DNA from 4 places in the Streptomyces sp. A18 genome. Region 3 is predicted to be linked to each of the others. Evidence: riboswitches for the same ligand, from Rfam matches in the RefSeq annotation. Region 3 holds a riboswitch; each other region holds the start of a gene.

Region 1 (7,112 bases), on a different contig from region 3:
CAACTGGTCGGCATCCAGGCCGTGCTCGACGTCATGGGCGTCGGCGGCGGCCCGGACACGAACTGGTTCATCAAGGACCTGCCGCTCCTGATCGCGTTCGCGGTGCTCGCCGCGTACACGTACTCGTCGGGTCTGCGTGCCCCCGCGCTGATCGCGTTCGTGAAGGACGGCCTGATCTACCTCGTCATCGCCGTCGCGATCATCTACATCCCGATCAAGCTCGGCGGCTTCGACGAGATCTTCCAGGCGGCGAACGACAAGTTCTCGTCGGCGAACGAGGCGGCGGGCAAGCCCGTCGCGGGCCTCGCGCCGGGCCACGCGGGGCAGTGGACCTACGCCACGCTCGCCCTCGGCTCCGCGCTCGCGCTGTTCATGTACCCGCACTCGATCACGGCGACCCTCTCCTCCAAGAGCCGCAACGTGATCCGCCGCAACACCACGATCCTGCCGCTCTATTCGCTGATGCTGGGCCTGCTCGCGCTGCTCGGCTTCATGGCGATCGCGGCCGGGGTGAAGGTCGAGAACGGTCAGCTGGCGATTCCGCAGTTGTTCGAGACGATGTTCCCCGACTGGTTCACCGGCGTCGCGTTCGCGGCGATCGGCATCGGAGCGCTCGTGCCGGCCGCCATCATGTCGATCGCGGCGGCGAACCTCTTCACCAGGAACATCTACAAGGACTTCATCAGGCCGGACGCGACACCGGCGCAGGAGACCAAGGTCTCCAAGCTGGTCTCCCTGCTCGTGAAGGTCGGCGCGCTCGCGTTCGTCCTCACCATGGACAAGACGGTCGCGATCAACTTCCAGCTCCTGGGCGGCATCTGGATCCTGCAGACCATGCCCGCGCTCGTCGGCGGCCTGTTCACGCGGTGGTTCCACCGCTGGGCGCTGCTCGCGGGCTGGGCGGTCGGCATGATCTACGGCACGGTCGCCGCGTATGGCGTCGCGTCGCCGACGCAGAAGCACTTCGGCGGCTCGTCCGAAGAGATCCCCGGCATCGGCGAGATCGGCTACATCGGCCTCACGGCGTTCGTCCTGAACGTGGTGGTCACCGTGGTCGCGACCTTCGTCCTGCGCGCCATGAAGGCCCCTGACGGCATCGACGAGACCTCTCCCGGCGACTACACCGCGGACGCGGGCGACCCGGGTGTCGTGGAGGAGCTGCCGCCGGCCACGGCGGGGGCGCCGGGCGGGCACTGACTCTTCCCCGTACACAACGTGAGCGCGGGCCGCCGGAGGAATCCGACGGCCCGCGCTCACGTGCAGCCTCACGTGGCCTTGTAGAGCTCCGTCCGGACCCGCGCCGCGGCCTTGGCCGCAGAGGAGATCGCCAGGTCCTTGTCGGTGCCCGCGTCCACCATCACGAGCACACCGCCGACCCGCACCTCGGCCTGGTAATGCGGCGTGCCGTCGTACTCGTCGCCGCCCGTGGTCCGCGTGGTCTCCAGGAGGGCGTCGTCGCCGAGGTCCGGCAGCTTTTCGGCGACGTGGTGCTCCTCGACGGGGGCCGCCTCGGTGTCGACGGTGACGCGGGGGCACGCCTCGTTGAGCTGCCGACGGAGTTCGATGTGGCGCTCGGCGCGCTCGGAGGGCATCGAGACCAGGCGCTGGAAGACGTAGGGATCACCCTCGGAGACGGCCCCCGGATCCGGCCGCAGCGTCCGCTCGGCGCTGGCGCCCCGCATACGCCGCAGCTCCCCGCGCTCCTTCTCACCGGCCGGGCAGCCGCTCCAATCCCCGCCCCCGTAGCCCTGGTCGAAGAGACCCGTCGAGGTCTCCGAAGCCGTGGCCTTCTTCCCTGCGGCCGTGGGCAAGAGCAGCGCCGCCTTCAACTCGGCGTCCGTGAAGAGCCGGCGGGGATCGGCGTCACCGTCGACGCCGGCCGCCGCAGTCGGCTCCGGGGGCCGCGCAGGCTTCGTCTCCGCCTTCTCGCCGGCGTCCCCACATCCGGTGAGCAGCATCAGCAACCCCACGGCACAGCCCGCGCCAAGACCTCGCACGCCGTCTCCCCCTGTTCGACGTTCAGTTCGGCCGCCACCCTAGGGGACACACGCGCCGACACAAGATATGGGGCTGCCGCCCAGAGCCAGCACAAGATGTATGCTCGTGCTCGCTGTCGCCGCAGGGGAATCCGGTGCAAGTCCGGAACTGTCCCGCAACGGTGTATGAGTACGCATTTGTCGTGCTCGCAAGTCCGATGACCTGTCGACAGCGTGCCCGTTCCGACCGGTCCGGGTGCCAACGACGTCCGGGCCTCGTGGAATGGGCTGGTGGACGCGGAGCGCAGCCCTGCCCTGGGCGCGCCCCCGTGTGTCACTCGCCCCTCCCCAAGGCTCAGAGCCGAGCGAGGGAGTGCTCCACGTGACCATCGCGCCAGCCGAACCTGCGTCAGCGCAGACCACCGACGAGTCGCAGACCGCCGACGGCCCAGGCACCGCGCTGCTGCGTACCCTGACCGAACTCACCGCCGATCTCCCCGACGCCGACCCGGGCCGGGTCGCCGCCGCCGCGCTGCGCGGCCGTTCGGCGCGGGCCGATGTGGCGGAGCTGCGGGAGCTTGCGACCGAGGCGGCCGCCGGGCTCATCTCCGAGGACCCGACCTACTCGCAGCTCGCGGCCAGGCTCCTGAGCCTCAGCATCCGTGACGAGGCCGCGTCGCAGGGCGTGCGCTCCTTCTCCGACTCGGTCGCCGTGGGCCACCGCGAGGGCCTGATCGCGGACCGCACCGCCGCGTTCGTCGCCGACCATGCCGAGCACCTGGACGGTCTCGTCGAGGCGGCCCTGTCGGACGGCGCCGACTTCCGCTTCGGATACTTCGGCCTGCGCACCCTGCACAGCCGCTATCTCCTTCGCCATCCGATCACCCGGCACGTCATCGAGACCCCGCAGCACTTCATGCTGCGCGTCGCGAGCGGCCTCGCCGAGGACGGCTCCCCGCGCTCGGTGGACGAAGTCGCCGCCCTGTACCGCCTGATGAGCCGCCTGGACTACCTGCCGTCCTCGCCGACGCTCTTCAACTCGGGCACCCGCCACCCGCAGATGTCCTCCTGCTACCTCCTCGACTCCCCGCTGGACGAGCTGGACTCCATCTACGACCGCTACCACCAGGTCGCGCGCCTCTCCAAGCACGCGGGCGGCATCGGCCTCTCGTACTCCCGCATCCGCGCCCGCGGTTCGCTGATCCGCGGCACGAACGGCCATTCCAACGGCATCGTGCCGTTCCTGAAGACCCTGGACGCCTCCGTCGCCGCCGTGAACCAGGGCGGCCGCCGCAAGGGCGCCGCCGCGGTCTACCTGGAGACCTGGCACGCCGACATCGAGGAGTTCCTGGAGCTGCGCGACAACACGGGCGAGGACCAGCGGCGCACGCACAACCTCAACCTCGCGCACTGGATCCCGGACGAGTTCATGCGCCGGGTCGCCGCGAGCGAGGACTGGTCACTGTTCTCGCCGGCCGACGTGCCCGAGCTCGTCGACCTGTGGGGCGAGGAGTTCGACGCCGCCTACCGCAAGGCCGAGGCGGACGGGCTCGCCCGCAAGACCATCCCCGCCCGTGACCTCTACGGCCGCATGATGCGCACCCTCGCGCAGACCGGCAACGGCTGGATGACGTTCAAGGACGCCGCCAACCGCACCGCCAACCAGACGGCGGAGCCCGGCCACACGGTGCACTCGTCCAACCTCTGCACGGAGATCCTGGAGGTGACGGACGACGGGGAGACGGCCGTCTGCAACCTGGGTTCGGTGAATCTCGGCGCCTTCGTGGACACCGCCGCGGGCGACATCGACTGGGAGCGGCTCGACGAGACCGTCCGTACCGCCGTCACGTTCCTCGACCGTGTGGTCGACATCAACTTCTACCCGACCGAGCAGGCCGGGCGCTCGAACGCCCGGTGGCGCCCGGTGGGCCTGGGCGCGATGGGTCTGCAGGACGTCTTCTTCCAGCTGAAGCTGCCCTTCGACTCCCCTGCCGCGCGCGCCCTCTCGACGCGCATCGCCGAGCGGATCATGCTCGCCGCGTACGAGGCGTCGGCCGACCTCGCCGAGCGCCCCCAAGCGCCTTCGGCAGGCTCCGGTGCAGAGGGGACCCCCATCGGCCCGCTGCCCGCCTGGGAGAAGACCCGCACCGCGCGCGGCGTCCTGCACCCCGACCACTACGGCGTCGAGCTGACCTGGCCGGAGCGCTGGGCCGCGCTGCGGGAACGTATCGCCGTGACAGGCATGCGCAACTCGCTGCTGCTCGCGATCGCGCCGACCGCCACGATCGCGTCCATCGCGGGCGTGTACGAGTGCATCGAGCCGCAGGTCTCCAACCTCTTCAAGCGCGAGACGCTGAGTGGTGAATTCCTCCAGGTCAACGCCTACCTGGTGCAGGAGCTCAAGCGGCTCGGCGTCTGGGACGCGCAGACCCGTGAGGCGCTGCGCGAGGCCAACGGCTCGGTACAGGGCTTCAGTTGGATCCCGGCCGAGGTACGCGAGCTCTACCGCACCGCGTGGGAGATCCCGCAGCGCGGCCTGATCGACATGGCCGCCGCGCGCACGCCGTTCCTGGACCAGGCGCAGTCCCTGAACCTGTTCCTGGAGACACCGACCATCGGCAAGCTCTCCTCGATGTACGCGTACGCCTGGCAGTCGGGCCTGAAGACCACGTACTACCTGCGTTCGCGCCCGGCGACCCGGATCGCCCGCGCGGCGGCGGGCCGCGCCGAAGCCGCCGAGCCCGCCCCCGTACCCGCCCAGGCATCGGCCGAAGACGCCGTCGCCTGCTCCCTGGAAAACCCCGAGTCCTGCGAGGCCTGCCAGTAATGAGCTCCACCACCAACGCCGAGAAGAACCTCCTCGACCCGGGCTTCGAGCTGACCCTGCGTCCCATGCGCTACCCGGACTTCTACGAGCGCTACCGGGACGCGATCAAGAACACCTGGACCGTGGAGGAGGTCGACCTCCACTCGGACGTCGCCGACCTCGCCAAGCTCTCGCCCGGCGAGCAGCACATGATCGGCCGCCTGGTCGCGTTCTTCGCGACCGGCGACTCGATCGTCTCCAACAACCTGGTCCTGACGCTCTACAAGCACATCAACTCCCCCGAAGCCCGGCTCTACTTGAGCCGTCAGCTCTTCGAGGAGGCCGTGCACGTCCAGTTCTATCTGACGCTGCTCGACACGTATCTGCCCGACCCACAGGACCGCGCGGCGGCCTTCGACGCGGTCGAGGAGATCCCCTCCATCCGCGAGAAGGCCGAGTTCTGCTTCCGGTGGATGGACTCGGTCGAGAAGATGGACCGCCTGGAGAGCAAGGCCGACCGGCGCCGCTTCCTCCTGAACCTGATCTGCTTCGCCGCGTGCATCGAAGGGCTCTTCTTCTACGGTGCGTTCGCGTACGTCTACTGGTTCCGCTCGCGCGGCCTGCTGCACGGCCTCGCCACCGGCACCAACTGGGTGTTCCGCGACGAGACGATGCACATGAGCTTCGCCTTCGACGTCGTCGACACCGTCCGCAAGGAGGAGCCGGAGCTCTTCGACGACGCGCTGCAGACGCAGGTCACGGACATGCTCAAGGAGGCCGTCGAGGCCGAGCTGCAGTTCGCGCGCGACCTGTGCGGCGATGGCCTGCCCGGCATGAACACCGACTCCATGCGCGAGTACCTCCAGTGCGTCGCCGACCAGCGGCTCCAGCGGCTCGGCTTCGCGCCGGTCTACGGCTCCTCAAACCCGTTCTCGTTCATGGAGCTCCAGGGAGTCCAGGAGCTGACCAACTTCTTCGAGCGGCGTCCTTCGGCCTACCAGGTCGCGGTCGAGGGTTCGGTCTCCTTCGACGACGACTTCTAGTCCCACCGGCCCGTGAGGGCTGCGCGAGGCGGCGTCCCCCGCCTCGCGCAGCTCGCGGTCGATCCGGCGGTCGTGGACGTACCCGACGAGCGAGGGTGCGGCCAGCAGGAGGAGGACGGTCAGGACGGTCGCGTAATCGACGAATGCGTTCATGTCCTCACTGTCCTGCGCGCCGGACTCCGGCGGCAGTGGCAGGACTGCCACACACCATCGACTTGCTGCCAACCGTGCGGCACACTGCGGGCATGCTGAAAAACGTGGCCGCCGTGCTGCTCGACGGCGTCAATCCCTTCGAACTCGGCGTCGTCTGCGAGGTGTTCGGCCTCGACCGGAGCGACGAGGGGCTTCCGGTGTACGACTTCGCGGTGGTCGCCGCGGAGAGTGGTCCCCTGAGCAATCACGCCGGGTTCTCGATCACCACTCCGTACGGCCTCGACCGGCTCGAAGAGGCCGATCTCATCGCCGTGCCCGCGGGCCGGTCGTTCGTGGACCGCGCCTACCCCGAGGACCTGCTCGCCGCCCTGCGCCGCGCGGTGGACCGCGGGGCGCGTGTCCTGTCCGTCTGCTCCGGCGTCTTCGTGCTCGGCGCCGCGGGGCTGCTCGACGGCCGCCGCTGCGCGGTGCACTGGCAGCACTCCGCGGAGCTCGCGGTGCGCTATCCGCGCGCCCGGGTCGAGCCCGACGTCCTGTACGTGGACGAGGGCCCCGTCATCACGTCGGCGGGCACCGCCGCCGGGATCGACGCCTGCCTGCACATCGTGCGCCAGGAGCACGGCACGGAGGTCGCCAACGCCATCGCGCGGCGCATGGTCGTGCCGCCCCACCGCGACGGCGGCCAGGCACAGTTCGTGTCGCGCCCACTGCCGCGCACGGCGTGCGACACCGTGGGCGGTGTGCTCGCCTGGATGGAGCGGCATCTGGACACGGACATCACCGTCGAGCGGCTCGCCGAGCGCGCGCACATGTCGCCGCGCACCTTCGCGCGCCGCTTCCAGCAGGAGACTGGCACCACGCCCTACCGCTGGCTCCTGCGCCAACGGGTGCTCCTGGCACAGGAGTTGCTGGAGGGCTCGGACGAGACGGTGGACGCGATCGCCGGGCGTGCCGGTTTCGGCAACGCCGCGGCGATGCGCCACCAGTTCCTGCGGGCGCTCGGCACCACGCCGAACGCCTACCGCCGCACCTTCCGCGGTCCTGGCGTCAGCGCCGCTCGGCGCGCAGAACCAGACGCTTCGGATGCAGCGTGATGCCGATCTTCGTGTCCGTGTCGGTCTCCTCGACGGGCGC
Region 2 (7,112 bases), on a different contig from region 3:
CTCCCGCTGCCGGTCCGCGTTCTTCCGCTTCATCCCGTCCAGTTCCTTCATGTAGTCGTCCTTGCGGTTGACCCAGACCCGCGCCCCGCCGTGCTTCACATCCGCCGAGTGGAACAGCATCGGGCCGTCGCTCTTCGGGGTGTCGCCCGCCACCAGGATCGGCTTCTTCCACTCGTCGATGTACGTGTTGATGGCCGCGGGCTTGCCCTGGTACCAGGTCAGCGGCGCCCACAGGTTGGGCGTCAGCTCACGCTTGGCGAGCTTCTTCTCGTCGAAGCGGCCCTCCGCGATCTCCTTGCGGGAGCTGGTGACGTCGCCGGTCTTGCGGTCCTTGAGCTGCAGGCCGACGCCGATGACGTTCTCGGGCTTCACGTCGTAGCCGTACTTGGGGTCCGAGAGCACCATGCGCACCAGGTCCTCGCTGGCCGCGCTGACGACGTAGACCTCGATGCCGTGCGCCCGCAGCGACTTGTAGAGCTCCTGCATGCCGGTGAAGAACTGGGGCCTGTTCACCTCGGTCTTCGTCAGCTTCCCGTCCTCGTAGTACTCTGCCGGGATCGGCTTGTCGTGGGCGAGGAGCTCGTCGACGTACCCCTTGAGCTGCTTCAGCGTGAAGCCGGAGAAGATCTGCGCGGCCCACGGGTAGCAGACCTGGTCGTCGACCTCGCACAGCCGGTTGTAGTAGCTGTAGAGGCTCTCCTTGTGCTTCGCCGTGTCCTTGAAGGGGATGATCTTCAGCGACGGGTCCATCGACTTGCGGGTCAGGACCCCCTTCATCTCCAGGAAGGGCAGGAGGGACTCCTCCAGGTCGTTGCGGTAGGTCGTGTTGTCCGCGTCGAAGACGGCGTACGCGCCCTTGTCGCCGTTCTCCGCGATGACCTTGCCCAGCTTCGTCGCGACCGGCTTGGGCCAGTGCTTCAGCTCGGCCGCGATCTTCGTGCCCTTCGCGGAGGCGTCCGCGGCCGTCGCGTCCGTGCCGGGCCAAAGCGCCGTCCCCGCGAGGACGGCCGCGGTGAGCGCGCCCGCCGTGCCGAGTACGGCCAGCTTGCCCTTTGCCTTTACTGCCATGGTTCTGTGCCCCCTGAGAGCGGTCTGCGCCCCGTCCGGAGCGGCGGGTCATCGTATGAGGTCGGACCGCGGATTCCCATGATCGACATCACCGGAAGCGGCGGGCATGGGACGCCCGCGCGCGGGTAGGCGCATCGGACGCCCAACAGGTGTACGGGCCCGCCTCCGGGCCCCGCCCATCGCATACTGGAAGGCATGGAGACCGTCTCCCGTGAGTTCGTGCGGGCCGCTCCGCGGCTCGACGGCATGGTGGTGTCCGCCGTCGGCTACCGCACGGCGGGCGAGCACCCCGGTCTGCACCGCGGCCTGCCGTCCCCGTACCTGACGCTGATCTTCTCGCTGGACGGCCCCGTCGTCAGCGGCGCAAGCCCCGAGCAGGCGGGCGGCCCCGACGCCGACCGCACGGACATCGTCCTGGGCGGCCTGCACCAGCACCCGGCGTACGTCGTCAGGCCCGAGCACGAGGCGGGCATCCAGCTCGCCGTGCACCCGCTCGCCGCCCGCGCCCTGTTCGGCGTACCGGCCTCGGAGCTTGCGGGCGACCTGGTGACGTCCGGCGCGGATGTGCTGGGGCGCCGCGCCGCCGACGTACGGGAGTTGCTGTGCGAGCAGGTCGGCTGGGAGGAGCGGTTTGCCTCCCTGTCCGGCTACTTGAGGCAGCGCGCGGCCGACGCGGACGGCGGGGACCCCGTACGCCCGGAGGTCGCCGAGGCCTGGGCCTGGCTGGCCAGACACCGGGGCGTCGGCACCCTGCGCGGCCTCTCCCGGCACGTCGCGCTCAGCGAACGCCGCCTCACCACGCTCTTCCGCGCCGAGACGGGCCTGAGCCCCAAGCAGGCCGGCCGCCTGATGCGCTTCGAGCGCGCACGCAACGCCGTCGTGCGCCCCGTCGCGGCGGGCGCGGCCCCGGACCTGGCCCGCATCGCCGCCGACTGCGGCTTCTACGACCACTCCCACCTGGTCCGGGACTTCCAGCAGTACACCGGCATCAGCCCCAGCGGCTGGCTGGCCGAAGAGTGCCGGAATATCCAAGCCGGGAGCTACGGCCGGGGCGAAGAGTAGGAGCCATGGACACCACCGAGAAGCAGAAGCAGAAGCAGCCCGAGACCGCCTCCGGCGAGCGCGCCCCCAGCGTCTGGCCGACCCTCCAGGCGAACGACGCCCCCGCCCTGATCGACTTCCTGGTGGGCACCGTCGGCTTCCTGCGCACCGTCGTCTACGAGGACGGTGGCAGCGTGGCCCACGCCGAACTCGACTGGCCCGAGGGCGGAGCGATCATGCTCGGTTCGTACGACGACGGGGCCGGGGACTGGTGCCTGAAACCGGGCACCTTCGGCACGTACGTCGTCACCGACCGGGTGGACGAGCTCTACGAGCGGCTCAGGGCCGCGGGGGCCGAGATCATCCGTGAGATCGAGGACAAGCCGTACGGCAGCCGGGAGTTCGCCATCGCCGACCCCGAGGGCAACAAGTGGTCCTTCGGCACCTACCGCGGCGCACCCAGGCCCGAGCAGCCGTCCTGACCTCGCGTGATAGCTTGCGAGCGCCAGTCAACCCACACCAGGGCCAGGGAATCCGGTGCGAATCCGGAACTGACGCGCAGCGGTGAGGGGGAACGGGCGGGGCCAAGGCCACTGGGCGTCCACGGACGCCCGGGAAGGCGCCCCGTCCGGCCGATCCCCGAGTCCGAAGACCTGCTGGCGCCTTCGCCCGCGCACCGAGCGGCGGAGGTGACGAAGCAGGCCAGGCTCCGCGTATGAGCCGTGAGACTCAAGGGATCGTGTGTCCTCCACCGCCCGTCGTGTACGTATACCCGTCCTCCTCGGCATCGCTCTCTCCGTCACACTGACCTCCTGCGGCGGCTCCGGCTCGTCGGCCACCACCACGGACAAGAAGGCCGACGGCTATCCGCTGACCCTGACCTCCTGCGGCAAGAAGGCGAAGATCAAGGCGCCGCCGCAGCGGGCGGTCTCCCTCGACCAGGGCTCCACGGAGATCCTGCTCTCCCTCGGCCTCGCGGACCGCATGGCCGGCACCGGCACCTGGACGGACCCGGTGCTCAAGGGTCTTGAGAAGGACAACGCCCAGGTCGAGCGGCTCGCCGACAGCTACCCCTCCTTCGAGAAGGTCCTGGCCCAGGAGCCGGACTTCGTCACCGCCTCCTTCCTGGCGACGGTCAGCAAGGGCGGCGTCGCAGACCGCGCCAAGTTCGCCGAACTCGGCGTACCCGCCTATGTCTCGCCCTCCGACTGCGCGGGCAAGGACAACAGCGGCGACGGTGACGGCCGCCGCGACAAGACGCTGACCATGGACACGGTGTACGGCGAGGTGCGGGACCTGGCCAAGGCCTTCGGGGTCGAGAAGCGCGGCGAACGCCTGATCGCGGATCTCAAGGGCCGGGTGGCGAAGGCCACGAAGACCATCAAGAACACTGACGCCTCCGACGCGACGCTCCTCTACTGGTTCGCCAACTCCGACGCGCCCTACATCGCGGGCTGCTGCGGAGCGCCGGGCATCATCACCCGCGAGCTCGGCGCGAAGAACGTCTTCGACGACACCCGCGAGGAGTGGCCCCAGATCAACTGGGAGACGGTGGCCGACCGCGACCCGGACGCCCTGGTCATCGGCGACCTCACCCGCAAGTCGCAGACGGCGGAGAGCGCGAAGAAGAAGATCGAGTTCCTGGAGTCCAACCCGGCCACCAAGAACCTGACCGCCGTGAAGAAGAAGCGGTACGTGCTCCTGAGCGGCCAGGCCATGAACCCGTCGATCCGCACGGTGGACGGCGTGGAGCAAGTCGCCGACGCGCTGCGCGAGTTCGGGCTCGCCAAGTGAAAGGAGCCCTCCGGGGCCCGGTCGGCGTACGGAACATCCTGCTCTGCACGGCGGGCCTCGCCGCCCTCGCGCTCTCCGTGGCGGTGGCCGTCACGATCGGCCCGGCGGACATCTCCGTACCGGACGTGTGGTCGGCGGTGGCTGCCCACCTCGGCTGGGGCGAGGCGACGCTGACGCCCATCCGGGACGGCATCGTCTGGAACCTGCGGATGCCGCGCACGCTCCTCGCGGCGGTCTGCGGCGCTGGCCTGGCGGTCTGCGGGACGGTCCTGCAGTCCCTCCTGCGCAACCCGCTGGCCGACCCCTTCGTGCTCGGGGTCTCCTCGGGGGCTTCCACGGGCGCGGTCGCGATCGTCGTCCTGGGGGTCGGCGGGGGAGTGGTGTCGGTCTCGGCGGGCGCCTTCGTCGGAGCCGTCGTCTCCTTCGCCCTCGTCCTGCTGCTCAGCCACACCCTGGGCGGGAGCACCGACAGAGTGGTGCTGTCCGGGGTGGCGGCGATGCAGCTCTTCTCCGCGCTCACGTCGTTCGTGATCCTCACGGCGGGCGACGCGGAGACGACGCGCGGTGTCCTGTTCTGGCTGCTCGGCTCGTTGAGCGGGGTGGGCTGGACGGACGTCTGGCTGTGCGGGGCGGTGCTCTTCGTGGCCCTCGCGATCTGCCTGGCGCACGCCCGCACCCTGGACGCGTTCGTCTTCGGCCAGGACGCGGCGGCGACCCTGGGCGTCCACGTCGCCCGCACCCGCCTGATCCTGCTCTCCGTCACGGCCCTCCTGACGGCGGCCCTGGTCAGCAGCGCGGGCGCCATCGGCTTCGTCGGCCTGGTCCTGCCGCACGCGGCCCGCGCCCTGGTCGGCTCCGGGCACGCGCGCCTGCTCCCGGTCACGGCGATCGCGGGCGCGGTGTTCCTGGTGTGGGTGGACACGCTGGCCCGTACGGTCCTCGATCCGCAGGAGGTCCCGGTGGGCGTGGTGACGTCACTGATCGGCGTCCCGGCGTTCGTACTGGTCCTCTACCGCACACGGAAGACGACATGAACCCGCACCCCGAACCGGGCCTTCGGGCCGACCGGGTGACGAAAGAGGCCGGCGGCCGCCTCATCGTCGACGGAGTGACCCTGGCCCCGCCCCCCGGAGCCACGGTCGGACTCCTGGGCCCCAACGGCTCGGGCAAGTCGACTCTTCTGCGCATCCTGGCGGGCGTCCTGGCCCCGGCATCGGGAGTGGTCACCCTGGACGGCGAACTGCTGCGGGACGTGGGCCGCCGCACGGTGGCCCGCAGGGTGGCGGTGGTGGACCAGGACGCCACCACGCAGGTCGAGCTGTCCGTGCAGGACGTCGTACGCCTGGGCCGCATCCCGCACCGCAGACCGTGGTCACCCGCCACGCCCCGGGACGACGAGGCCGTCCGAGACGCCCTGACCCGCACGGGCCTGACCGACCGGGCGACCCAGTCCTGGCACACCCTCTCGGGCGGCGAACGCCAACGGGTCCAGATAGCAAGGGCGTTGGCCCAGACCCCCCAGGAACTCCTCCTGGACGAACCGACCAACCACCTGGACGTCCACCACCAGCTCGACCTCCTGTCCCTGGTGGCGGACCTCCCCCTGACCAGCGTGATCGCCCTGCACGACCTGAACCTGGCCGCCATGTTCTGCGACCACGTCCTGGTCCTGCGCGAAGGAGTGGCCCACGCGTCGGGCACACCGTCCGAGGTGATCACGGAGGAGCTGATCGCGAAGGTCTACGGCGTGCGGGCGGTGGTGACGACGCTCATGGACGAGAACGACCGGGAGCCGCGCCCGTCGATCCGCTTCCTGCGGAACTGAACCCCCGGCCTCTCAGGGCCGTGGCTCGTCGAGGTACTGGTCGGCCCAGGCGCTGATGATGTGAGCGGCCCGCTGCGCCTGCCCTCGCGCGGTCAACAGATGGTCCGCGCCTTCGAGCGAGATGAAGCTGCGCGGGTGCCGTGCCTCCTGGAAGATCTCCGCGGCATTGGAGATGTCGACGGTGGCGTCGGTGGGCGAATGCGCCACGAGGAGCGGAAGGTCCACCTCGCCGATCCGGTCGCGCAGGTGAGCCCGGCGCACGTCCTCGACGAAGGCGCGCTTGAGAACCAATGTCCTGCCGCCGACGAACCACTCGTGTGCCCCGTCACTGAGGACGCGATCCAGGACCGAGTCGTACTGCCGCTCGACGTGACTGGGATCGACGGGCGCCGCGATCGTGGCCAGCGCGCGGAGCCCGACGATCTCGCCCGCGGCGGCGATCGCGGCGGCGCCTCCCCACGAGTGCCCCACCAGCAGATCCACCGGAGTCCCCCGCTCCGCCATGAAGGCCGCGGCCCGGACAGTGTCCTGCACCTTGACGGTGAAGGAACCGTCCCCCCAGTCGCCCTCGGAGTCCCCGATCCCGAGATTGTCGAAGCGCAGCATGCCGATGCCCTCGCGTGCCAACTGCTTGCTGACGCGCGAGGCAGCCGGCGAATCCTTTCCCAGGGTGAATCCATGCGCGAGAAGCCCCCAGCCGCGGACCTCGCCCTCCGGCAGGTCGATCACTCCGGCCAGTTGGGGGCCGACGACGCTCGGGAACTTCACTTTTTCGCTCATGTGGGGTGCTCACCTAGGCAGGGGGGGAGGGAGACGGGAGTGACACTAGCCGGTGTCAGCGCGAGAACGACCGACCAGACAGAACAGCGGGCCGCCTCCCCGTTCAGGGAGACGGCCCACTGTCCATGCTGACGTGGCGTAGGGCTCACCCGGCCCCGGCCGTTCTAGATGTCGAAGTACAGCTCGAACTCGTGCGGGTGCGGACGCAGCTGGATCGGGGCGATCTCGTTCGTGCGCTTGTAGTCGATCCACGTCTCGATCAGGTCGGGGGTGAAGACACCGCCGGCCAGGAGGTACTCGTGGTCCGCCTCGAGGGCGTCGAGGACGGCCGGGAGGGAGGTCGGGACCTGGGCGACGCCCGCGTGCTCCTCGGGGGCCAGCTCGTAGAGGTCCTTGTCGATCGGCTCCGGCGGCTCGATCTTGTTCTTCACGCCGTCCAGGCCGGCCATCAGGAGCGCCGAGAACGCCAGGTACGGGTTCGAGGACGGGTCCGGCGCGCGGAACTCGACGCGCTTGGCCTTCGGGTTCGAGCCCGTGATCGGGATACGCATGGCCGCCGAGCGGTTGCGCTGGGAGTAGACCATGTTGACCGGGGCCTCGAAGC
Region 3 (7,112 bases):
GAAGACAGAGGTGATCTTCGCGGCCCTGGTCGGCGCGATCCTCTGGAATCTGCTGACGTGGCTGGTGGGCCTGCCCTCCAGCTCCTCCCACGCACTCTTCGGCGGCCTCATCGGCGCCGCTGTCATGTCGATGGGCTGGTCGTCGATCGACGGCGGCACCGTCGTCACCAAGATCCTGATCCCGGCCCTCGCCGCGCCCCTCGTGGCCGGCCTCGCCGCGATGGTGGCCACGCGCCTGACGTACCGCATCGGGCGCAACACCGACACCAAGGCGACCGCCAAGGGCTACCGCACCGGTCAGATCGCCTCCGCGGGCCTCGTCTCGCTGGCGCACGGCACGAACGACGCGCAGAAGACCATGGGCATCATCACGCTCGCCCTGGTCACCGGCGGTGTCCTGAACCCGGGCGCCAACCCCCCGATGTGGGTCATCGTCTCGGCCGGTGTCGCCATCGCGCTCGGCACCTACCTCGGCGGCTGGCGCATCATCCGCACCATGGGCAAGGGCCTCACAGACCTCCAGCCGCAGCAGGGCTTCGCCGCCCAGACCAGCGCCGCGACGGTCATCCTGGCCTCCTCCCACATCGGCTTCTCCCTCTCCACCACGCAGTCCTGCTCCGGTGCCGTGATGGGCGCGGGCCTCGGCCGCAAGGGCGGTGTGGTCCGCTGGTCCACCGCGACCCGCATGTTCGTCGCCTGGGGCCTCACGCTCCCGGCCGCCGGCCTGGTCGGCGCGGGCGCGGAGTTCCTCACCAAGCAGGGACCCTGGGGCATCGCGGCCACCGCCGCGCTCCTGGTGGGCGGCTCGGCCGTCATCTGGGTCCTGTCCCGGCGCAACGCCGTCGACCACACGAACGTCGCCGACGACGAGATCGGCGGCCCCTCGGCCGGCGAGCCCGCCGGTGTCGTGACCACCGCGATGGCCGCCGTCACTCCGCCGCCCACCGGGTCGGCCACGACGGACTCGGACGTCGACCCCGTCAAGGCCACCATCCCGGCCCCGACCGGCACCGTGGCGGACCCCGCCCGGCCCGCCACGGTGTAAGGAAAAGTCAGCATGGACATCGACTGGGCAGCTCTCGGCTCCGTGTTCGGAGTCAGCCTCGGTGTGACGGTGGCCCTGGTGGGCCTGTTCACCCTCGGCATCGTCGGCCTCTCCAAGCACGAGGCGGCAACGTCCGGTGCCGCGTCCGCCACGGGCGGCACCGCCCCCGCGGCGGCACGCACGGGCGCGTACCTGTGCTTCGCGCTCTGCGCGGCGGCCGTGGCGTACGGGATCTATCTGATCGTCGCCTGACGACGATCACGGCCTCACAAGAGCCGGGAACAAGAGCCGGGTGGGACGCACCTCAGGGTGCGTCCCACCCGGCTTTCGCGTGTCCGCGCATCCCTCCTTTCACACGTACGAGCGCATGCGATGCGGCGAAGTGACATATGGCATAATGGCATCGAGCTGTCTGCTAGCGTCGGCTGCACATATCGCCACCTGCCTTATGTCAAAACTCTCAACAGCCGTGACGACAGCGAGGAGCCACCATGTCGAGGGATGTCGACCCGAGCCTGAATCGCCGCAGGCTGCGCATCGCACTCCGCAAGGCCCGCGAGGCCACGAAGCAGTCACAGGGCCAGGCCGCCCACGCACTCGACTGGTCGCTGTCCAAGATCATGAGGATCGAGCAGGGCACGGTCAGCCTCTCCGTGACCGATCTGCGCGCGCTTCTCCAGCAGTACGGGGTGAGCGACCCGGAGCTCACCGAGGAGCTCGAAGAAGCCGCCCGCGGATCCAAGGGCGCCAGCTGGTGGAGCCAGTACCACGACATCATCGGGCCTCAGTTCAGCCAGTACTTGGGGTACGAGAGCGCCGCCGCGTCCTTTCGCACGTACAACCCGATCATCGTGCCCGGCCTTCTGCAGACGGACGAGTACGCGATGGCACTCCTCGCCCCGCGCGTCGACGAGGCGCGGGCGCGGAGGATCGTGGAGCTGCGGACAGCGCGCCAGGAGCGCGCCCTGGAGGGCGAGAACCCGCCCTTCACGTTCTTCGTCGTAGACGAGGCCGCACTGCACCGGCAGATCGGCGGACCACGCGTGCAGCGCGCCCAACTGCAGCGCCTCATCGACATCTCCGCGCACCCGAAGGTGTCCCTCCAGGTACTGCCGTTCACATCGGGCGCCCACTACTCCACCCTGAGCAGCTTCATCCTGCTCGGCTTCCTCGACGACGAGGACCTGCTCTACCTGGAAGCCCAGGGAAACCAGTCGATCCGTGACGACCACGAGCTGATCGTGCGTCACCAGGAGTGCTTCGAATCCCTCCGCGAGACCGCATGCGCCGGAGAGACCGCCATCGACCTGATCCATCGGATCAGGGACGGCATTGACAGCAGCTGACCTCCCGGCCCAAGGAGTCCGGGAGGAGCGAGGAGGCCTCAAGATGCCAGCCGCGTTGCGAGAGTGGTGGTGTGAGGTCCTCGCGGCCATCAGGCGGCCACTGTGGGGAAGCGGTGGTTCGGGTGGTGCGCAAGGTGGCGGTGGGGCCTCCACCGGCAGCCCCGCGGGCCCGACCGCCGATGCCACCGGCGGCGCCGCTCTCGGACAGACACCGGCCGACGGCCCCTCGTACAACCAACTCGTCCGCGAAGCAATGACCGACCAGGGCCGTACGGACCGGATGGACACGCTGGACCGCCATCGCACGGACGACAACGTCCGGCTGTTCACGACCAGGATCGTCTACTGCACCGGCTGCATACTCGTTCTGCTGGTGACACTCACCGGAGTGCTCGTCGTCCTGGGCGCCGTCGGCATGACGGGCTTCTGGACGGTCGGCTCGGTGATCGCCGTCTTCTCGGCCCCGGTGATCGCGCTGAGTCGCCAGCTCGCGAAGCTGATCTCACAGGCCGGGGAAATCCCCACGCTCAGCGACGACCGCCGCGCTGTGATTCCCGCTCAGCGGCCCGAGCCCAAGGCAGACGATCCTGCCTGAACTCGGCGAAGCCCCACCACAGGCCCACGGACACCGAGGCCACCGCGGCCACGAGGACCCAGATGGCCAGCCGCGCCGCCGTCCCCTCGACCAGCAGGGAAGCCGCCACGCCGACCAGGGTGACGGCCGCACCGAGCAGCGCACACCCCGCCGCGACCGCGACAACACCGGACGCCTTCCCCTTCCCCCCGTGCACACCGCTCACCAGGTGCCGTACTTCAGCGAGATGATGCTCAGTCATCCTGTCCCCCCTCCCTCTCCCCCGCGCCGCCGAGAGCGTTCAGGAACGCTTGCCAGCGCTCGATGGAGAAGACGACGCGTGGCCCCGACGGGTTCTGCGAATCACGGACGATCACCGCTTCCCGCGCGAGGGCGACTTCGACGCAGTCTCCTTCGTCCCCGCTGAAGCTGCTCCTGCGCCACAACCGTCCGGACGACTTCTCATGGGACACGCCGACCTCCCCCTACCGGAGAGTCGGTATCCCGCACGATAGCGCCGTGATCTCCGCAGGCCGACAGCTCTGCCGAGAACCACCGCACCACGTAACGACCCGGACCAAATCACTCGTGGACCGCTCTCCCGTTGTCGTGTTCCAGTCTAGGAAAGTTCAATTTCCAGGCCTAGGGAGAAATCGGCCCCATGTGGGCCTCGGCACACTCTCCCGTCCCAGGTCAACGGCAAGTTGACGGGCGTTCGCGGGCGTGGTGGACTGCCGGAGCCATTACGGCGGCAGGAGAGGAAGCCGGTGCGAATCCGGCGCGGTCCCGCCACTGTCATCGGGGAGCTGCCTCCTCGGAAGCCAGGAACTCTCGCCCGTCGGTCACGTCGAACCAGGGCGCGGACACCCTGAGTGAGGACATATCGCCATGCGCGGCCGCCCGTTGCCGGTCTCTGTGCCCCTGCCCGTCCAGGCCGGGCCCCTCGCTCCTCTCCACGTCCCGGCCGGCTGAACGCATGCGTGCCGATCGCGACTTCGCGTACGGCGCCGCCGCCGGCCTCCTCGGTGATCTGCTCCTCGGCGATCCTCGCCGCGGGCATCCGGTCGCCGCGTTCGGGCGGGCGGCGGGCGCCGTCGAGCGTGTGCTGTGGCGTGACCACCGGGGGTGGGGCGCGCTGCACGCCGTGGTGTGTGCCGGGGGTGCGGCCGGTGCCGCCGTCCTGGTCTCTTCTCTTGTACGTGACTCACGTGCCGCGTCCGTCGCGCTGACCGCCGCCACGACTTGGGCCGTGGTCGGCGGGACCTCGCTCGGACGTGAGGCGCGGGCCGTCGGCGGAGCGCTCGCCGCCGGGGACATCGAGGTGGCGCGGGAGCGGCTGCCGCATCTGTGCGGGCGGGATCCGCAGGCGCTCGACGCCGACGGCATCGCGCGGGCCGTGGTCGAGTCCGTCGCCGAGAACACGTCCGACGCCGTGGTCGGGGCGCTCGTGTGGGGCGCTCTCGGCGGGGTGCCGGGGCTCGTCGCCTTCCGGGCCGTCAACACGCTCGACGCGATGGTCGGGCACAAGTCCGTGAAGTACCGGCGATATGGGTGGGCTTCGGCCCGCATGGACGACGTCCTGGGGTGGCCGGGCGCCCGGCTCACCGCAGTGCTCGCCGCTGCCGCCGGGGACGCTCCGAGGGGAGCGCTGCGGGCCTGGCGCGCGGACGCCTCGAAGCATCCGAGCCCGAACGCGGGGCCCGTCGAGGCCGCCTTCGCCGGGGCGTTGGGCGTACGGCTCGGGGGGACCCTCTCGTACGGAGGCCGGGTGGAGCACCGGCCCGTCCTGAACACGGACGGGCGGGCCGTCGAGGTGGCGGACATCGAGCGGGCCGTGCGGTTGTCGCGGCAGGTCGGGCTGCTGGCCCTTGGGGTCGCGGCAGTGGTGAGCACTATGCGGAAAGGCAGGGCCTGATGAGTGGTGGGCTGCTCGTTGCCGGGACCACGTCCGACGCGGGGAAGAGCGTCGTCACCGCCGGGATCTGCCGGTGGCTGGCCCGCAAGGGGGTCTCCGTCGCGCCCTTCAAGGCGCAGAACATGTCCCTCAACTCCTTTGTCACGCGCGAAGGCGCCGAGATCGGGCGGGCCCAGGCCATGCAGGCGCAGGCGGCCCGGGTCGAGCCGAGCGCGCTGATGAACCCCGTGCTGCTCAAGCCGGGCAGCGACCGCAGCAGTCAGGTCGTCCTCATGGGCAAGCCCGTGGGCGAGATGACCGCGCGCGGCTACCACGGCGGGCGGCAGGAAGCGCTGCTCTCCACCGTCATGGGATGCCTCGAAGAGCTTCGGGGCAGCTATGACGCCGTGATCTGCGAAGGCGCGGGCAGCCCCGCCGAGATCAATCTGCGGCGTACCGACATCGTGAACATGGGGATCGCGCGGGCCGCCCGCTTCCCCGTCGTGGTCGTCGGCGACATCGACCGCGGTGGCGTCTTCGCCTCGTTCTTCGGGACGACGGCGCTGCTCGCCGCCGAGGACCAGGAACTGATCGCCGGGTATCTCGTGAACAAGTTCCGGGGCGACGTCTCGCTGCTCGAACCCGGGCTCGACATGCTGCTCGGGCTCACCGGGCGGCGTACGTTCGGTGTGCTGCCGTTCCAGCACGGCCTCGGCATCGACGAGGAGGACGGCCTTCGGGTGTCCCTGCGGGGTGCCGTCAGGGAGTCCGTCGTCGCTCCCCCGGTCGGTGAGGACGTGCTGCGGGTCGCCGTCTGCGCCGTACCCCTGATGTCCAACTTCACGGACGTGGACGCCCTGGCCGCCGAACCGGGCGTCGTCGTGCGGTTCGTGGACCGGGCCGAAGAACTCGTGGACGCCGATCTCGTGATCGTGCCGGGCACGCGCGGCACCGTGCGCGCCCTGGAGTGGCTGCGCGAGCGCGGCCTCGCGGACGCCATCGCGCGGCGCGCCGCCGAGGGGCGGCCCGTGCTCGGGATCTGCGGTGGCTACCAGGTGCTCGGCGAGCACATCGAGGACGACGTCGAGTCGCGGGCGGGGGCCGTGGACGGGCTCGGCCTGCTGCCCGTGCGCGTGCGGTTCGCGCGCGAGAAGACCCTCGAACGGCCGGTCGGCGAGGCACTCGGCGAGCGCGTCGAGGGGTACGAGATCCATCACGGCGTCGCTCAAGTCCTGGGCGGAGAGGCGTTCATCTCTGATGGCGATGGACACGGCTTGGACGGCTGCCGGGTCGGCGAGGTGTGGGGCACGCACTGGCACGGCTCCCTGGAGAGCGACGCGTTCCGGCGCCGCTTCCTGACCGAGGTCGCCCGCGCCGCAGGGCGCCGCTTCGTGCCGGCGCCCGACACCAGCTTCGGCGCGCTGCGCGAGGAACAGCTCGACCTGCTCGGCGATCTGATCGAGGAGCACGCGGACACGGACGCGCTGCTCGGCCTGATCGAGAACGGCCCCCCGTCCGGCCTCCCCTTCATCGCACCGGGGGCACCCTCATGACCCGCGGAGGGGGACGCGCGCGATCCGCCGTCCCCTGCCCCGCCCCGAACCACGCAATGGAGGCCTTGTGAGCACCCCCTATCCGTTCACCGCTCTCGTCGGGCAGGACGACCTGCGGCTCGCCCTGCTGCTCAACGCGGTGTCGCCCGCCGTCGGCGGTGTCCTCGTCCGCGGGGAGAAGGGCACCGCCAAGTCCACTGCCGTGCGCGCCCTTTCGGCCCTGCTCCCGCAGGTGCCCGTCGTCGCCGGATGCCGCTTCTCCTGCGACCCGGCCGCCCCCGATCCCGCCTGCCCCGATGGCCCGCACGACGTCGGCGGTGCCTCGGTGCGGGACGCGCGGATGGTCGAACTTCCCGTCGGTGCCTCCGAGGACCGTCTGGTCGGGGCGCTCGACATCGAGCGGGCGCTCTCCGAGGGTGTGAAGGCCTTCGAGCCCGGCCTGCTCGCCGACGCCCATCGCGGCATCCTCTACGTCGACGAAGTCAACCTGCTGCACGACCACTTGGTGGACCTGCTCCTCGACGCCGCCGCCATGGGCGCCTCGTACGTCGAGCGCGAGGGCGTGTCCGTGCGGCACGCGGCGCGGTTCCTCCTCGTGGGCACCATGAACCCCGAAGAGGGCGAACTGCGCCCGCAGTTGCTCGACCGGTTCGGGCTCACCGTCGAGGTCGCCGCGTCGCGCGAGACCGATCAGCGGGTC
Region 4 (7,112 bases), on a different contig from region 3:
CCGCGCCGGACGCCTCGGGTGCGCAGGGCGTGCGCGAGCCGCAGGACGCGGGCGTGCAGGGCGGCGTAACTGATGGTGCGGCCCTCGTGGGTGAGGGCGGTGCGGTGCGGGGTCTTGCGGGCCCGGCGAGCGGGCCAGGAGCCGAGTCCTTCGTTGTGCATGGCGCCCCCTCTATTCGAGCCCGAGCAGGCGGGCGGCGTTCTCCTTGAGGATCTTGGGGCGGACCTCGTCCTTGATCGCCAGGTTCGCGAAGTCGGCGAGCCAGCGGTCGGGCGTGAGGACGGGGAAGTCGGAACCGAAGAGCACCTTGTCCTTGAGCAAGGTGTTGGCGTAGTGCACGAGTTGGGGCGGGAAGTACTTCGGCGACCACCCCGACAGATCGATGTGCACGCCCGGCTTGTGCGTGGCGACGGCGAGGGCCTCGTCCTGCCAGGGGAAGGACGGGTGCGCGAGGATGATCTTCAGGTGCGGGAAGTCGGCGGCGACGTCGTCGACGTACATCGGATTCGAGTACTTCAGACGGATCCCGCCGCCTCCGGGCACGCCCGCGCCGATGCCGGTCTGTCCGGTGTGGAAGAGGGCGACGCAGCCGGTCTCCTCGATGACCTCGTACAACGCGTAGGCGAGAGAACGGTCGTTGGGGAAGAAGCCCTGGATGCTGGGATGGAACTTGAAGCCCTTCACCCCGTACTCCTCCACGAGCCGGCGGGCTTGTCGCACGCCCGCCTTCCCTCGGAAGGGATCGATGGAGGCGAACGGGATCAGCACGTCGGGGTGGGCGGCGGCGGCCTCGGCGACTTCCTCGTTCGGGACGGGCGCGGTGCCGGTGGCCGACTGGGCGTCCACGGTGAAGACGACGGCGGCCATCTTGCGCTCGCGGTAGTAGGCGGCCATCTCCCCAAGCGTCGGCTTGCGGTTGCGCCCCTCGACCTTGAAGTACGCGCTGGACGCGGCGTCGAGGTCCTCGTCGAGGGAGGCGTGCCCCTGGGAGGAGACCTCGGCGTGCGTGTGGACGTCGATCGCGGTGAGTTCGGAGAGGTCCAACGCGTCCAACTCCCTCATGCCCCGGGGATCTTGGGCGCGGGGATGCCGACCGGCTCCGGGGTGCTGCCCACCGAGGTGTGCCAGGCGGCGGCGATGGTCTCGGGGGTCCAGCCGCCGTCCGCGTACGCCACGGAGGCCTCCTGCGGGTGCGACCACAGGGTGAGCCGGTCGCCGCCGATGCCGACGCACTGCCCGGTCACGTCGCGGGCGAGGCCGGAGGCCAGGAACGGAACGAGGGCGGCACAGTCGTCGGCCGTCCCGAACCCCTCGCCCTTGCGGAGGAAGTCCGGCAGCGGCTGCCCCTCCTTCATGGCCTCGATGTACGGGGCGAAGGCGGGGATGGTCTCGGTCATCGCGGTGGCTGCCACCGGCACGATCGCGTTGACGGTGATGCCGGCCCTGGCCAGTTCCATCGACCACGTACGCACCATGGCCGCGATCCCGGCCTTGGCGGCGGCGTAGTTGGTCTGCCCGAAGTTGCCCCGCTGTCCGGCGGGGGACCCGACCAGGATCAGGCTGCCGCCCTCGCCCTGCTCCCGCATGCGTACGGCGGCGGCGCGGGCGCAGGTGAAGGTGCCCCGCAGATGGGTGGTGACCACCGCGTCGAAGTCGTCGTCGGTCATCTTCCACAGCACCCGGTCGCGCAGGATCCCGGCGTTGGTCACCATCGCGTCCAGCCGCCCGAACTCCTCCACGGCACGGGCCACGAGTCGGTCGGCGGCCTCGCTGCCGCCGACGGCCGCCACCTCCGCGACGGCGCGCCCGCCTGCCTCGGTGATGGTCTTGACGGCGCGCTCGGCCGCTTCGGCATCGACGTCGTTGACGACCACGGCGGCCCCGGCGCGGGCGAGGGCGGATGCGTAGGCGAGGCCGAGGCCGCGCCCCGATCCGGTGACGACGGCGACTTTGCCGCGCAGGTCCACGGCGTATGAGTCCAGCACTGGGAAACCCCTTTGGAGGCAGCGAGATGGGATGGGTGGGCGGGAGTGGGGGAGTCTGTTTCGGCCCGCGGAAAGGAAGCTAAGACAAACCATTGTTGACGTCAATGGTTGTTGGTGACATCGATCATGCGGCATGCTGGACACTGTCAGCGACGACCGCTGTGTGCCCGCGAACCACCGATCAGGGAGACCGCCCCTCATGACCAGCCGGAAGACCACCGCCGAGCCCGTCGAGGAAGGGTCCGTCGACGAGGGTGCACCCTGGATGCGGGGACTCCACGCCGACGCGGGGTATCTGCTCTACCGCCTCGGCCTGCGCTCGGGGCAGCTCTTCAACGCGGCGCTCCAGAGATCCGGCCTACGCCTGCGCCACTACGCGCTGCTGCGCTATCTGGCCACGGTGGAGGGCGCGGCCCAGCGTCAGCTGAGCCAGGAGCTCGGATACGACCCCAGCGCGATCGTCGGCCTGGTCGACGACTTGGAACGCCTCGGCTTCGTCGAACGCCGCCCCGCTCCCGACGACCGCCGCCGCCGCATCGTCGCCCTCGCTCCGGCGGGCCACGACTTCCTGAGGGACTCGGACGAGGTGGCCCGCGGCGTCACCGATGAACTCCTGGCTCCGCTCGGCCCGGAGGAGCGCGAGGTGCTGCATGCGCTGTTGTCCCGGATGGCGCATACGGACGAGGGCTGAGGGGACGCCCCTGGGGGGGCGGTCGGTCCGGGGCGTCGAACAGTGTGCGTGCGCAGCGGTCGGTCGAGTTTGCCACCGGTCGCCTACCGGCTCCGCGACGGAACGGCCAGTGCGTCCATCATGGCGGGCCGGGGCGGCCGACTTCCTTCAAATGGCCGCCCCGGTCCGCCCGTTCAGGTCAGGAACGCGTCGGCAGCTCCGCCCTCACCTCGCGTGCCGCCGCGACCAGGTTCTCCAGGCCGGCCCGTGTCTCGGGCCAGCCGCGGGTCTTGAGGCCGCAGTCGGGGTTCACCCACAGCCGTTCGGCGGGGATGGCTTCCAGTCCTTTGCGCAGCAGGGCCGCTGCCTCCTCCGTGCTCGGTACGCGCGGGGAGTGGATGTCGTAGACGCCGGGACCCGCCTCGCGCGGGTAGCCGTGCTCGGCCAGTTCGCGCGCCACCTGCATGTGCGAGCGGGCGGCCTCCAGGCTGATGACGTCGGCGTCGAGGTCGTCGATGGCCTGGACGATGTCGCCGAACTCCGCGTAGCACATGTGTGTGTGGATCTGGGTGTCCGGGCGCACGCCGCTGGTCGTGAGGCGGAAGGACTCCGTCGCCCAGTCCAGGTACGCGGGGTGCTCCGCCGCGCGCAGCGGCAGCGTCTCGCGCAGGGCGGGCTCGTCGACCTGGATGACCGAAGTGCCCGCCTCCTCGAGGTCGTTGACCTCGTCCCGCAGGGCGAGGGCCACCTGCCGCGCCGTGTCACCGAGGGGCTGGTCGTCGCGGACGAAGGACCAGGCGAGCATGGTGACCGGGCCGGTGAGCATGCCCTTGACGGGGCGGTCGGTGAGCGAGTTGGCGTACGAGGTCCAGCGCACCGTCATCGGCTCGGGCCGCGAGATGTCACCGGCCAGCACCGGCGGGCGCACATAGCGGGTGCCGTACGACTGGACCCAGCCGTGCTGCGTGGCGAGGTAGCCGGTGAGCTGCTCGGCGAAGTACTGCACCATGTCGTTGCGCTCGGGCTCGCCGTGCACCAGGACGTCGATGCCCGCCTCCTCCTGGAAGGCGAGGACTTCGCGGATCTCGCTCTTGATGCGCTCCTCGTAGCCGGACGTGTCGATGCGGCCCGCTCGCAAGTCGGCCCGTGCCGTGCGCAGTTCGGTGGTCTGGGGGAAGGAGCCGATGGTGGTCGTGGGCAGTTGGGGCAGGCCGAGGCGGGTCCGCTGGGCCGCCGCGCGCTCCGGGTAGGCGTGCGTGCGGCGGGCATCCGAGCCCGTGACGGAGGCGACGTGCGAGCGTACGGCCGGGTCGTGGGTGAGGGCCGAGCCCGAGCGGGACGCCAAGTCAGCACGGTTGGCGGAGAGTTCGGCCGCGATGGCGCCCGCACCCTGGGCCAGGCCGCGGGCCAGTGTGGAGATCTCGGCGGTCTTCTGGTGGGCGAAGGCCAGCCAGCGCGCGATCTGCGGGTCGATGTCGCGCTCGACGGTGGAGTCCAGCGGGACGTGCAGCAGGGAGCAGGACGCGGAGACGTCGACCCGGTCGGCGAGACCCAGGAGCGTGCCCAGCGTGGAGAGAGACTTCTCCAGGTCGTTGATCCAGATGTTGCGGCCGTTCACGACGCCCGCAACAAGACGCTTGCCGGGCAGCCCGCCGACGGCGGCGAGATCCTCCAGCTGGCTGGCCGCGGCCTCGGTGAAGTCCAGGGCGAGACCGTCGACCGGCGCCTTGGCGAGCACCGGAAGTGCCTCGCCGAGCCTGCCGAAGTAGGAGCCGACGAGCAGCTTCGGACGGTCGGTGAGGGTGCCGAGGTAGCGGTAGGCACGGGCGGCGGCGTTGAGTTCGGCCGGGCTGCGGTCCTGCACCAGGGCGGGCTCGTCGAGCTGCACCCACTCGGCACCGGCGGCGCGCAGGTCGCCCAGGACCTCGGCGTACACCGGCAGGAGTCGGTCCAGGAGCGTGAGTGGCTCGAAGTCGACGGCAACGCCGGGCGCGGGCTTGGCGAGCAGCAGGTAGGTGACCGGACCGACGAGGACCGGGCGGGCCGCGAGGCCGAGAGCGATGGCCTCCTTCAGCTCGGCGACCTGCTTGGCGGAGTCGGCGGTGAAGACGGTGTCGGGGCCGAGCTCCGGCACGAGGTAGTGGTAGTTCGTGTCGAACCACTTGGTCATCTCAAGGGGCGCCACGTCCTTGGTACCGCGCGCCATGGCGAAGTAGCCGTCGAGCATGTCGGTGTCGACGGCCTCGCGGTGCCGCTGCGGGACCGCGCCGACCATGACGCTGGTGTCCAGGACATGGTCGTAGTACGAGAAGTCACCGGTCGGCACTTCATGGATGCCGGAGGCGGCCAGATGCTGCCAGGTGGCCCGGCGCAGTTGCGCCGCGGTGTCCCGGAGGGCGTGGGCGGTGACGCGGCCCTTCCAGTACCCCTCGACGGCCTTCTTCAGTTCCCGGTCGGGGCCCTGGCGGGGGTAGCCGTAGACGGTGGCTCGTGCTGCCGCGGCTGCGGACTTCGGTGTCACGGAAATCTCCTTCGCGAGATGACTCCTGAGGATCCCGGGGACGGGACACGGACGCGAAGGGATGACGAACCGGGCGGACCGAACGCGCGCCTGCGGCGCGGTGCCCCACCTGATCTGTACGCCGACCCGCCCACGAGGTCACCGGGATGTCCGCACGTGAGGGGTCACGTACAGGCAACGGGCAGGTCTTCGGACTCGCGGGCACACCTGCCGAAACAGGCTCCTACTGGCCGTCGCTTCCCGGATCCGCTCGGATCCAGTGCTCATGACGGCGGTCGTTCCCACTCACCGCTGCGGGGCAGTCCCGGATTCCCACCGGGTTCCCTCTTACGACGCTCCTGTCTGGCGGACAGGGCGAACCAGCTGCACCGGTCAGGCTAAGGGGCTGGTCGGCCTCTTGGGCAGTACTGATCACATCCCGGACCGTGAGGTGGGACACGGCCCCGTCCGCAGCAGCCGCGGGACGCCGCCTCTGTCACGCGGTGTTCGCGACCACGGACCAGATCACACACTCCTGAGACGCGCCCTGACCAGGGGCGCACGCCCGTGTTCGGGTGCGCCCGCGCGTGCCACAGGTGGGGTGGCTCCACAAGTTGTCAGGCAACTCGATTGCGCACTAGGGTCACCACGCCTTGGTGAACGGGAAATCCGGTGTGATGCCGGTGCGGCCCTCGCCACTGTGATCGGGAAGTCCGGCTCCAGCCCTCGCGGCAGCCACTGGGTGCTCACGCATCCGGGAAGGCGGAGTTCGGTCGGTACGACCCGTCAGCCAGGAGACCGGCCAAGGCGCGTTGTCCATCCACGAGGTGCTGGAGAGGGTCTGCTGAGCCATGCACATAGCCGAGGGTTTCCTCCCGCCGGCGCACGCGATCGCCTGGGGCGTAGCGTCCGCGCCATTCGTCGTCCACGGAGTCCGCTCCCTGACCCGTGAGGTCAAGGAGCACCCCGAGAGCACCCTGCTTCTCGGCGCCTCCGGTGCCTTCACGTTTGTCCTCTCCGCGCTGAAGATCCCTTCCGTGACGGGCAGTTGCTCGCACCCGACGGGAACGGGGCTCGGCGCCATCCTGTTCCGGCCGCCGATCATGGCGGTGCTCGGCACCATCACCCTGCTCTTCCAGGCCCTGCTGCTCGCCCACGGCGGGCTCACCACGCTGGGCGCCAACGTGTTCTCCATGGCGATCGTCGGGCCCTGGGCCGGATACGCCGTCTACCGCCTCCTGAAGCGGTACGGCGCGCCGCTCATGGTCGCCGTGTTCTTCGGCGCGTTCGTCGCGGACCTGTCCACGTACTGCGTCACCAGCGTCCAGCTGGCCATGGCCTTCCCCGACCCGAGCAGCGGGTTCATGGGCGCGCTCGGCAAGTTCGGCGGCATCTTCGCCGTCACGCAGATCCCCCTGGCCGTCAGCGAGGGGCTGCTCACCGTCCTGGTGATGCGGCTGCTCGTGCAGTCCAGCAAGGGTGAGCTGACGCGGCTCGGCGTCCTGCTGCAGGGCAAGCGGTCGGCCACGAAGGCGGTGGAGACGGCGGAGACGGCGGACACGACGAACGCGAAGACGGCGAAGACGGCGGACACGACGAAGACGACGGAGACGGGGGCCAGCGCCTGATGAGCCGGAACGCGAAGATCAACACTCTGCTCCTCCTCATCGTCGCCGCGCTCGCGGTGCTGCCGTTGGCGCTCGGTCTCGGCGACGACGAGAAGGAGCCGTTCGCCGGGGCCGATGCCCAGGCCGAGACCGCGATCACCGAGATCGAGCCGGACTACGAGCCGTGGTTCTCGCCGCTGTACGAACCGCCGTCCGGGGAGGTCGAGTCGGCGCTCTTCGCCCTGCAGGCGGCACTCGGCGCGGGCGTCCTCGCGTACTACTTCGGTCTGCGCAGGGGGCGCCGCCAGGGCGCGGAGAGCGCACGATCGCAGGAAGCGCCCGCTGAGCAG

The links. Region 3 has a riboswitch for cobalamin ahead of AC5P1C_RS12235 (cobalamin biosynthesis protein). Riboswitches for the same ligand answer to the same signal wherever they lie in the genome.
Region 1: linked by a shared signal. The riboswitch ahead of AC5P1C_RS30985 (ribonucleoside-diphosphate reductase subunit alpha) and the one ahead of AC5P1C_RS12235 (cobalamin biosynthesis protein) in region 3 are both predicted to bind cobalamin.
Region 2: linked by a shared signal. The riboswitch ahead of AC5P1C_RS06200 (ABC transporter substrate-binding protein) and the one ahead of AC5P1C_RS12235 (cobalamin biosynthesis protein) in region 3 are both predicted to bind cobalamin.
Region 4: linked by a shared signal. The riboswitch ahead of metE (5-methyltetrahydropteroyltriglutamate--homocysteine S-methyltransferase) and the one ahead of AC5P1C_RS12235 (cobalamin biosynthesis protein) in region 3 are both predicted to bind cobalamin.

The regions. Positions count from the first base shown of each region.
Region 1 covers NZ_JBWLKL010000027.1:21,056-28,167, reverse strand. The annotation lists gene mctP (monocarboxylate uptake permease MctP) at 1-1,197, shown strand, start outside; gene AC5P1C_RS30990 (hypothetical protein) at 1,266-1,997, opposite strand; cobalamin riboswitch at 2,098-2,221, shown strand; gene AC5P1C_RS30985 (ribonucleoside-diphosphate reductase subunit alpha) at 2,359-4,803, shown strand; gene AC5P1C_RS30980 (ribonucleotide-diphosphate reductase subunit beta) at 4,803-5,825, shown strand; gene AC5P1C_RS30975 (helix-turn-helix domain-containing protein) at 6,071-7,072, shown strand; gene AC5P1C_RS30970 (bifunctional albaflavenone monooxygenase/terpene synthase) at 7,026-7,112, opposite strand, start outside.
Region 2 covers NZ_JBWLKL010000003.1:116,179-123,290, reverse strand. The annotation lists gene AC5P1C_RS06215 (HAD family hydrolase) at 1-1,068, opposite strand, end outside; gene AC5P1C_RS06210 (AraC family transcriptional regulator) at 1,264-2,130, shown strand; gene AC5P1C_RS06205 (VOC family protein) at 2,136-2,591, shown strand; cobalamin riboswitch at 2,599-2,784, shown strand; gene AC5P1C_RS06200 (ABC transporter substrate-binding protein) at 2,851-3,903, shown strand; gene AC5P1C_RS06195 (FecCD family ABC transporter permease) at 3,900-4,937, shown strand; gene AC5P1C_RS06190 (ABC transporter ATP-binding protein) at 4,934-5,728, shown strand; gene AC5P1C_RS06185 (alpha/beta hydrolase family protein) at 5,741-6,508, opposite strand; gene glnA (type I glutamate--ammonia ligase) at 6,673-7,112, opposite strand, start outside.
Region 3 covers NZ_JBWLKL010000006.1:61,296-68,407, forward strand. The annotation lists gene AC5P1C_RS12205 (inorganic phosphate transporter) at 1-1,045, shown strand, start outside; gene AC5P1C_RS12210 (hypothetical protein) at 1,058-1,297, shown strand; gene AC5P1C_RS12215 (helix-turn-helix domain-containing protein) at 1,537-2,391, shown strand; gene AC5P1C_RS12220 (hypothetical protein) at 2,435-2,986, shown strand; gene AC5P1C_RS12225 (hypothetical protein) at 2,919-3,227, opposite strand; gene AC5P1C_RS12230 (DUF397 domain-containing protein) at 3,220-3,438, opposite strand; cobalamin riboswitch at 3,684-3,818, shown strand; gene AC5P1C_RS12235 (cobalamin biosynthesis protein) at 3,942-4,880, shown strand; gene AC5P1C_RS12240 (cobyric acid synthase) at 4,880-6,412, shown strand; gene AC5P1C_RS12245 (putative cobaltochelatase) at 6,480-7,112, shown strand, end outside.
Region 4 covers NZ_JBWLKL010000024.1:100,415-107,526, forward strand. The annotation lists gene AC5P1C_RS29630 (acyl-CoA synthetase) at 1-161, opposite strand, end outside; gene AC5P1C_RS29635 (amidohydrolase family protein) at 172-1,044, opposite strand; gene AC5P1C_RS29640 (SDR family NAD(P)-dependent oxidoreductase) at 1,059-1,982, opposite strand; gene AC5P1C_RS29645 (MarR family winged helix-turn-helix transcriptional regulator) at 2,185-2,676, shown strand; gene metE (5-methyltetrahydropteroyltriglutamate--homocysteine S-methyltransferase) at 2,855-5,176, opposite strand; cobalamin riboswitch at 5,340-5,555, opposite strand; cobalamin riboswitch at 5,779-5,976, shown strand; gene AC5P1C_RS29655 (energy-coupling factor ABC transporter permease) at 6,007-6,783, shown strand; gene AC5P1C_RS29660 (energy-coupling factor ABC transporter substrate-binding protein) at 6,783-7,112, shown strand, end outside.